2 regions of the Mycolicibacterium nivoides genome follow, and region 1 is predicted to be linked to the other one. Evidence: predicted binding sites of a transcription regulator. Region 1 holds the regulator's gene; the other holds the start of a gene.
What was found. Region 1 encodes LexA, which represses DNA repair genes until DNA is damaged. Its sites were predicted from a motif close to CGAACANNTGTTCG; they were not measured.
Positions count from the first base shown of each region.

Region 1 (4,416 bases):
CAACCCCGTCATCTTCTGGACTCCCGATTACGGCGCGGTGATCGTCCGCGGCGCCATGAAGGCGGCCTGGGACAAGCTCGGCGGGGCGAAGGGCGCACTGGGCGCCCCGATGGCCGACCAGACCGAAGACGGCACCGTCATCAGCCAGCGGTTCAGCGGTGGAGCGATCTCCTGGGACCGCGACGCCAACACGTTCACCACCGAGCCCTCGAAACTCGCCTCCGAGCTGAGCGGGCTGGAGGTTCCGGGTGTGGGACAGCCGCACGCCACCGGTCCGCAGCCTTCCGGCCCGGACACCAAGAAGCCGTTCTCCTGGCATTGGAGCTGGTGGTGGCTGATCGCGGTGGTCCCGGTTCTGCTGCTCGCAGGGCTGATCGTTGGTGCGGCGCTGTGGCACCGCCGCCGGGCCGGTGACGATGACGACTTCGACCACGATCCGTTCGACGACGACTACGACGGCGGTCCCGGCGAACCGCGCTATGACGAGGGCGGGTACGACGACGCGCGCTACGAATCGCGTGGGTACGACGACGAGTTCGGTGACGAGCGCGGGGCGCGGGAGGCGGGTTACGCGCCGAGTTCCGTCTACGGTGCCGGTGAGGCCACGACGGCGCGATTCGCCGGGCCGGGCGAGGAATCGGCGGGGGGCGCGGCGGCGTCCCCGTACGACGGTCCCACCGACATCGCGATGCCGGTCAGTCAATGGGCCGCTCCGCACGGATCGCCCGGCGGCTATGGAGCGCCGGGCGAGGAGGACGAGCCACCCGAGGATTCCTCGCAGCTGGCCGGCCCGGAGCCCCAACAGCGTTACGACAGGTACGAAGACGACGGCTACCAGGACGACGACGACTTCGATGATGACGACGACTTCGAAGAAGATGACTTCGAGGACGACGATTTCGACGAGGACGAGGATCCCGACGCGCCCATAGATGCCGACTTCGAGGAAGTCGCCGAAGGTGATGACACCGAAGGTGAGATCGAAGCGGAACTCGCGGACGAGGACCTGACGGATACCCGGGCGCTCGCGAGCCCGGCCGGCGGGGTGCGTGAAGCGGCGGGTTTCGCGGCGGCGGGCTTGGCCGTGCCGAGCGATCAGGACAACGTCGACACCGCTCCGACCCGGGTCATCACCGAGGCCGAGGCCTACAGCAGCAGCCAGGCCTACAGCAGTGAGGCCTATAGCAGCGAGGCCCACAGTGGGCGCCATGCGGCCATCGAACTCGATGAGATCCCCAGCGCCACGGCCATTCACCTACCGCTGGACGACCCGAACCGCGCACCGGAGGGCTACCCGATCAAGGCCGACACGAAGTCCGGTCGGTACTGGGCGCCCGACAGCAGCGAGTACGACGACGCGACGGCCGAGATCTGGTTCGCCAGTGAGGAATTCGCTCGCACAAACGGATTTGTGCGAGCCGACTGAAATCGAAAGGCCCGGCCACATCGAGGTGCGGCCGGGCCCGATCTCGGCTGGTCAGATCTTGCGGATCACGGTGACGACCTTGCCGAGCACCGCGGCGTCGTTGCCCGGGATCGGGTCGTACGCCGGGTTGTGCGGCATGAGCCAGACCTGACCGCGCGTCCGCTTGAATGTCTTGACGGTGGCTTCGCCGTCGATCATGGCTGCCACGATGTCGCCGTTGTCGGCCACGCTCTGCTGGCGCACCACCACCCAGTCGCCGTCGCAGATCGCGGCGTCGACCATCGAGTCTCCGACGACCTTGAGCAGGAACAGCGAGCCTTCGCCGACCAGTTCGCGGGGCAGCGGGAAGACGTCTTCGACGGCCTGCTCGGCCAGGATGGGACCACCCGCGGCGATGCGCCCCAGCACCGGCACGAAGGTCGGTTCGGGTAACGCGTCGGAGCCGGCCACATCGGTGGACACCACTGCGGCCGCCGGATCGTCGGAGGCGCGCACGTCGACGGCACGCGGCCGGTTGGGGTCGCGCCGCAAGTAGCCCTTGCGTTCGAGGGTGCGCAACTGATGGGCGACCGATGAGGTCGAGGTCAAGCCGACCGCGTCGCCGATCTCGCGGATGCTGGGCGGGTAGCCGCGACTGGTCACCGACGCGCGGATCACGTCGAGGATGGTCCGTTGCCGGTCGGTGAGGCCGCCCTCGGCCCGGCGTGGGCCCGCGCTGTCCGATCCGGCCGGGCTGTCGATGCTGCCGTCCCTGCTGCGGTCGTCGCTCATGAGGCCGAATGTAGTCGCTGGTCGAACATTAATCAAACATGTGTTCGACGCGTGTTGCGCGCGTGTCCGCTGGTGGGATGCGCGAGGGGCTCACGAGGGGCCTGGCGCGGGTCGTGCGCGGGCTTCGCGGCCCGAACTTGTCGGTGGTCCGTTCTATCGTTTGGCAACAGTTCGATCACATGTTCTATCCATCGAACACATGAGCGACTATGTTCGAACACAAGAGCGAACACGACCCACCGAAAGGCAGTCAGATGGCGATCATCGATATCCCCGCCGATAGCCGTTCCAGCGCTGTTCGGGCCACGCAGAAGTCGCAGCCGCCCCGCGCCCGCGCCCAGTTCGGCGCCGCCGCGCCGCGGCCGGTACGCCGGGTCCAGCGGCCCGCGCCGTCCCGTCCCGACATCGGTGCGGTCCGATACCGCGGAACCGGCGTACTGATGTCGCGGGCGTCTCATCGCAGCCGGCCCATCACGCCGTTGACCACGGTCCTGTTGGCTCTCGTCGCCGCCGGCATCACCGTGTGGCTGGGGTTGGTGGCACAACTCGGCGGGGTCGTGGGCGCCGAGACTCCGACGCCGACCGAACTGGCCGTGGTCCAGGTGAAGTCGGGGGAGACGCTGCAGCAGGTGGCCCGGCGCGTCGCCCCGGATGCTCCGGTGGCCCGGGTCGTCGAGCAGATCCGCGATCTCAACCAGCTCGACTCGGTGGCGATCGACGCAGGGCAGACGCTGCTCGCCCCGGTTGGCTGAGCAGTGCGATGTCCGCTGAATCGTCCTGGCTGCCAGCCACACTGGCCGGCGTCGGCTTGAGCACCTACACCCCACTGCACCCGGCGGTGAGTCTCCCGCGGGCAACGCGGGTACGCTCAAGGGCGCTCGAGCTAGTTGTCCGGCGGCATGACGAAGGAGCGGTAATGCATTGTCCGTTCTGCCGTCACCCTGATTCGCGTGTGGTTGATTCCCGCGAGACCGACGAGGGACAGGCCATCCGGCGCCGGCGGTCCTGCCCTGAATGCGGACGCCGATTCACCACTGTTGAGACGGCCGTGCTGGCCGTGGTGAAGCGCAGCGGGGTGACCGAGCCGTTCAGCCGCGAGAAGGTCATCCGCGGGGTACGTCGGTCCTGTCAGGGCAGGCAGGTCGATGACGACGCCCTCAACGTACTTGCACAGAAGGTCGAGGACGCCGTCCGCGGACTGGGCACACCCGAGATCCCCAGTCACGAGGTCGGCCTGGCGATACTCGGACCGCTTCGCGAACTCGACGAGGTCGCCTACTTGAGATTCGCCTCGGTGTACCGGTCATTTTCGTCAGCCGAAGACTTCGAGCGCGAGATCGAGGCCCTGCGGGCCCACCGCGCCGAGGCGTAATCCGGCCCGGGTTCGGTCCCGGTTCAGTCCAGTCGGGAGGTGCCGTCGTTGACGACGCGGCCGGCCAGGCGAACCCAGCCCTCCGGACTCCAGCGGGTCTCGATCACCGAGCCCTTGCCCTGGATGATCGTCAGATCCCGGCTGAGATAGTCGGTCATCCGCACCGCCGCCGCGCCGGTGGCCTCATCTTCGGGGATCCCCAGGTGCGGGGCGAACGACCTCGATCGCAAGGTGCCGTTCGCCTCGTCGATCCAGGCCCACAGGTAGTTCTCGTCGGCATCGGTGAAATCGTCGGGATCGGCGGCGAGCAACTCGTCGACCGAGGCCAGGTCGTAGATGGCGAACTCCGGTGCCCACTCCGAGCGGGCGTTGACGACGGCGCGATCGTCGTCGTACTCCACCTGGAGGATTCCCGCGGGCACTCGCAGGGTGTGGACCGGCAGCCCTGTTTCGCGCAGCCACCACGAGGCACCGACCGTCGGGTGCCCTGCGAACGGCAGCTCGGCGACCGGGGTGAAGATGTGAGCACTGGCCGAGTTGCCGCCGGGCTGCGGCAGATCGATGAATATGGTTTCGCTGTAACCCAATTCGGCCGCGATCCGTTGCCGGTCGCCGGGGGCGACGGTGCTGTTGTCGACGACGCCGAGCGGATTGCCGTACTTGCCGTCGGAGTCGGTGAACACGCGTAACACGGTGACGTCGATGGCCATGGTCCGATGCTACGTCGCCGCCCACCCTCCCCGGGCGGACCGCGACGAGACCCCGTTCGGGTAGAAGGTCAGGTCGCGCTGCGTTCGTCGGCGTCCATCGCGTCGAGCACCGCGATCTGGGTATCGAACGGCCCGGT
Region 1 is NZ_CP034072.1:670,091-674,506, forward strand. Features, by position in the region: gene EH231_RS03325 (LGFP repeat-containing protein) at 1-1,426, shown strand, start outside; gene lexA (transcriptional repressor LexA) at 1,478-2,197, opposite strand; gene EH231_RS03335 (LysM peptidoglycan-binding domain-containing protein) at 2,452-2,949, shown strand; gene nrdR (transcriptional regulator NrdR) at 3,114-3,569, shown strand; gene EH231_RS03345 (PhzF family protein) at 3,593-4,279, opposite strand; gene EH231_RS03350 (alpha/beta fold hydrolase) at 4,348-4,416, opposite strand, start outside.

Region 2 (4,416 bases), 2.9 Mb from region 1:
GCCGCCAGTTGCGGGTCGATGGTCAATCCGGCGATGCCGGACTCCTCGGTGGCCTCGCGCAGTGCCGCCGAAGCCATGTCGGAATCCGATTCCTCACAGTGGCCGCCGAGCTGCAGCCAGCGGCCGAAGCGGGGATGCAGGGTGAGCAACGTCTGGGTCCCGGTGTGATCGACGACCAGTGCCGACGCGGTGATGTGGCCGGGCACGCACGCGCGCAGGCACGCATCGGGACGGGCGGCCAGGAACGACAGCACCGCGTGCCGCAGGGTGTCCTGACCGGGATCGGCCGTCTGCCAATGCGTCAGCATCTCGACGGCGGAGGCGTGCAGGCTCTCGGCGCTCACTTCACGACCAGCAGGCCGTCGGTGGGCACCGGGTCGCGCGGCGGTTGCGGATCGGCGGCATGACCGATCGCGATGGCGCCCAACGGCTCCCAATCGGGGGGAAGGTCGAGCTCGGCACGCACCAGGTCACCGGCGAAGATGGTCGAGCCGATCCAGCAGCTGCCCACGTCGCGTACCGCCAGCGCCACCAGCAGGGCCTGCACCGCGGCGCCCACCGCGACGGTGAACATGGTGTGCTCGGCCTGGGTACGGGCCTCGTCGGGATAGCTGTGGGCGCCGTCGGGAACCAGGAACGGAATCACCAGTTCCGGAGCGTCGTACAGGATCTGACCGCGGTTCACGCGCCGCTCCACGGACTCCGGGTCCCGGCCGTCCCCGGTGAGATCGGTCCGCCACCGATCCTTCATCCGGTCCAGCAGCCGGGTGCGGGTGGCGTTGTCCTGCACCCAGACGAAGCGCACCGGACGGGTGTGATGCGGGGCGGGCGCGGTGAGTGCCTCGCTGACGGCAGCTTCGATGAGCGCGTGGTCCACCGGCTCGTGGGAGAACGTGCGCACCGAGCGACGCAGGAGCTGAGCTTGGTTGCGCCCCATCTCGATTGCCTCGGCGGTACCGAGCCAGAACAGGTCGTCCTCGCCGGAGCGCAGCAGCGTGCGGGCGTTCGATCCGTCGTCGGTCAGCTCCAGCCCACGCACCACCGCGACGGGGATCGCGGTGAGCTTGCCCTTCACCAGATCGGCTGCCGCAGCGATCTCGTCGGCCACCGCCACCTCGGTGACCAGAAGTTCGTTACCGTGCCGGTCGCGTGCGCCGGCGTATCCGTGCAGGACGGTGAGCCCGGACGCACCGATCGCGAAATCGGCTTGGCCGTTGCGCCAGGCGCGGCCCATGGTGTCGGTGATCACGACGGCGAGGTTGATGCCGAGTCGCTCACGCAGGCGTTCGCGCAGGACCCGAGCGCTCCCGTCGGGATCCACCGGCAGTAGCGCCAATTCATTGGAGTCGACGTTCGACCCGTCGACTCCGGCGGCGGCCTGGACCAGGCCGATTGCGTTCTCGGTGATCAGCGTCCGGCCCTTGCGAGCCAGTACCCGGACCGCTTCGGAATCGATAAGCTTGCGCCGCAAGGTATCCCGCTCTTCCGGATCGGAAGGGGCGGTGACGATGCGGCCTTCGCACTTCGACACGATCTTGCTGGTGATGACAAGTACGTCCCCGTCGCGCAGCCATGGCGCGGCCTCGGCCAGCGCGGTGGCCAGGTCATCCCCGGGCCGGAACTCGGGAAGACCTGGTACCGGCAGAATCTCGACGCGGCCGGCGGACCCGTGCTCGGTGTTCGCGTCGGTGGTCACAACGGGACTCCTGCGAGATCCAGACCGGCGCGCACCATCTCGGCGGTGGTGGGCGGGTCGGTCATCAGCAGTGGCACGGCGCGCACCTTCACGCCCTCGATCTCGGCGTCATCGCCTTCGTGTACCAGCCAGCCGTCCAGGATGCCGGTGCCCGACCGGGCGCCGAAGTGCTGACCGACGGCCTGTGAGGTGGACTCCACACCGATGATGGAGAGGCACTCATCTGCCATGCCGCGCAACGGTTTTCCGTTGATGATAGGGGAGTAGCCGATCACCGGCGCCTCGGTCGAGCGCAGTGCGCCCCGGACTCCCGGGATCTGCAGGATCGGTCCGATGCTCACGACCGGATTTGACGGCGCCAGCAACACCACGTCGGCATCGGCGATGGCCTCGGCGACGCCCGGCGCCGCGGTTGCCTGTTCCGCACCGACGAACGCAAAGCTGTGCGAGGGCACCTGCGCGCGGTAGCGCACCCACCACTCCTGGAAATGGATGGCTCGGCGTTCGCCGTCGGCGGGGTCGGTGATCACCACGTGGGTCTCACTGCGGTCGTCGGTGACGGGCAACAGCTGCGCCCCGGGTGACCAGCGCTTACACAGCGCCTCGGTGACCTGCGACAGCGGGTAGCCGGCGCGCAGCATCTGGGTGCGGACCAGATGGGTGGCGAGGTCCCGGTCGCCCAGACCGAACCAGTCGGGTTGCACACCGTATGCGGCCAGTTCTTCCTTGGCGTGCCAGGTCTCATCCTTGTGGCCCCAACCGCGCTCGGGGTCGATACCGCCGCCCAGGGTGTACATGCAGGTATCGAGGTCCGGGCAGATCCGGACTCCGTGCATCCAGGCGTCGTCGCCGACGTTCACGATCGCTGTGAGTTCGTGCTTGCTGTCGCTCCCGGCAAACTGCCCGAGACCCAACAGGTGCTGCACCCCCAGCAAAAACCGGGCGCCTCCGACGCCGCCGACCAGAACGGTGATCTTCACAACGTCCGACCCTAGGCGTTCCAGGCTCGCGGATGGAAACGACGTCGTCACGGGCAGGACACGCCGATGTCGCGACGCGCCGATTTGACATTACGAGATGGTATGAATTCGCGCCCTGGCGCTTGACCCCGGCAGCTAACACGTGTGTAATCACAGATGTGTCATTTCCCGGTCGGTGACTGATTCCGGTGTCGCAGACCGAGATTCGATCATTTGTTCGAATGGGGTGACCGCATATCGCAATAGTGGGGCTCCACTTAGGATCTACGAGACCGAGTGAGGAGGCGGGGGATAATGTCTTATGAGAGCGGCGATTTCGATCGTGTGGTCCGGTTCGACAACCGGCTACTCGGCTCACTGGACAACGCACCGCACATCAATGCGGCACCGGCACCGCTGGGGGAGGCTGGACGCCCTCAGCTGAGTTTGGTTCCCGAGCACATTGATGTTGATCCGGAAGCCGAAGACGACCAATGGCAGGAACGTGCGCTGTGCGCGCAGACCGACCCGGAGGCGTTCTTCCCGGAGAAGGGCGGGTCAACCCGCGAGGCCAAGCGCATCTGCCTGGGGTGCGAAGTGAAAGACGCATGCCTGGAGTACGCGCTCGCGCACGATGAGCGTTTTGGTATTTGGGGAGGCCTGTCCGAGCGGGAGCGTCGCCGGCTCAAACGCGGCATCATCTGACGCTCTGGCTCGATGGAGCGCTCACCGCAGGGTGTGGCGCTCGGTGTCAGTCGTCGTCGATCGTCGGGTCGATGACTGACGGTTCTACTCCCAGATAGGTGGCCACTTGGGCCACCAGGATTTCATGCAGCAGGTCCGCGAGCTCATCGGATCCTTTGACCCGGCGCTCGATGGGCTTGCGGAACAAGACAATTCGAGCCCGGGTCGCATTTCCTCTGACGTCGACCCCAGCAGGTATCAGCCGCGCCAATGCGATCGGTCCGTCGGCGATGACCTCGGGTGGCCATTGCACACTGTCCGGATCTTTCGGAGACATCCGCGGAATCTCGTCGACAGCGACGTCGAGTTCTCGCAGGCGCGACGCCCACCGACGTTCGACCGGCTCGTAGGCCTCCAGTACCGCCATGTCGAACCGCTCGGCCCGGCTGCGCCAGCCGGGAACCGAGCGGGGAAGCAGCGGCCCGCGCATATCGCGGCCGCGGCGCGATCGCCATGGGTTCCGCTGGGCCACGGCGATGATCGTAACGGTTCGGGATCGGGGCCCCGACGGCCGCGTGTCCGGCGGCGCACAGCGATCGTCCAAAGTAATCTCTGGAGCGTGAATGTTCCCCGTCGCTGCTGCCGGCCCGGGTGCCCGCACTATGCCGTGGCGACGCTGACTTTTGTCTACTCCGACTCCACGGCGGTGGTCGGACCCTTGGCCACGGTGTCTGAGCCTCATTCCTGGGATTTGTGTGTCGGCCACGCCGGCCGTATCACGGCTCCGCGGGGCTGGGAGCTGGTCCGGCACGCCGGGCCGCTGCCCACTCATCCCGATGAAGACGATCTGGTGGCGTTGGCAGATGCGGTCCGCGAAGGCCAGCCCGGTGCGGTTCCCCGGGGTGGGGTGGTGGCCGGGTTCTCCGATCCCGCCACCGGTCTGGGTACCAGCGCGGTGATGGCACCGCAGGCGCGACCGGCGGAGACCAACGGACGTCGTCGCGGGCACCTGCGGGTGTTGCCGGATCCCACCGATTAACCCTGAACAGACCACGACCGGCCCAAGAGTAGTGAACG
Region 2 is NZ_CP034072.1:4,676,219-4,680,634, reverse strand. Features, by position in the region: gene EH231_RS22730 (NUDIX hydrolase) at 1-308, opposite strand, end outside; gene EH231_RS22725 (coenzyme F420-0:L-glutamate ligase) at 341-1,696, opposite strand; gene cofD (2-phospho-L-lactate transferase) at 1,693-2,676, opposite strand; gene EH231_RS22715 (WhiB family transcriptional regulator) at 3,097-3,360, shown strand; gene EH231_RS22710 (metallopeptidase family protein) at 3,407-3,829, opposite strand; gene EH231_RS22705 (DUF3499 domain-containing protein) at 3,959-4,378, shown strand.
Region 2: cofD (2-phospho-L-lactate transferase) is a predicted target of LexA. The motif match lies at 2,883-2,896, and genes of this name have one in related genera.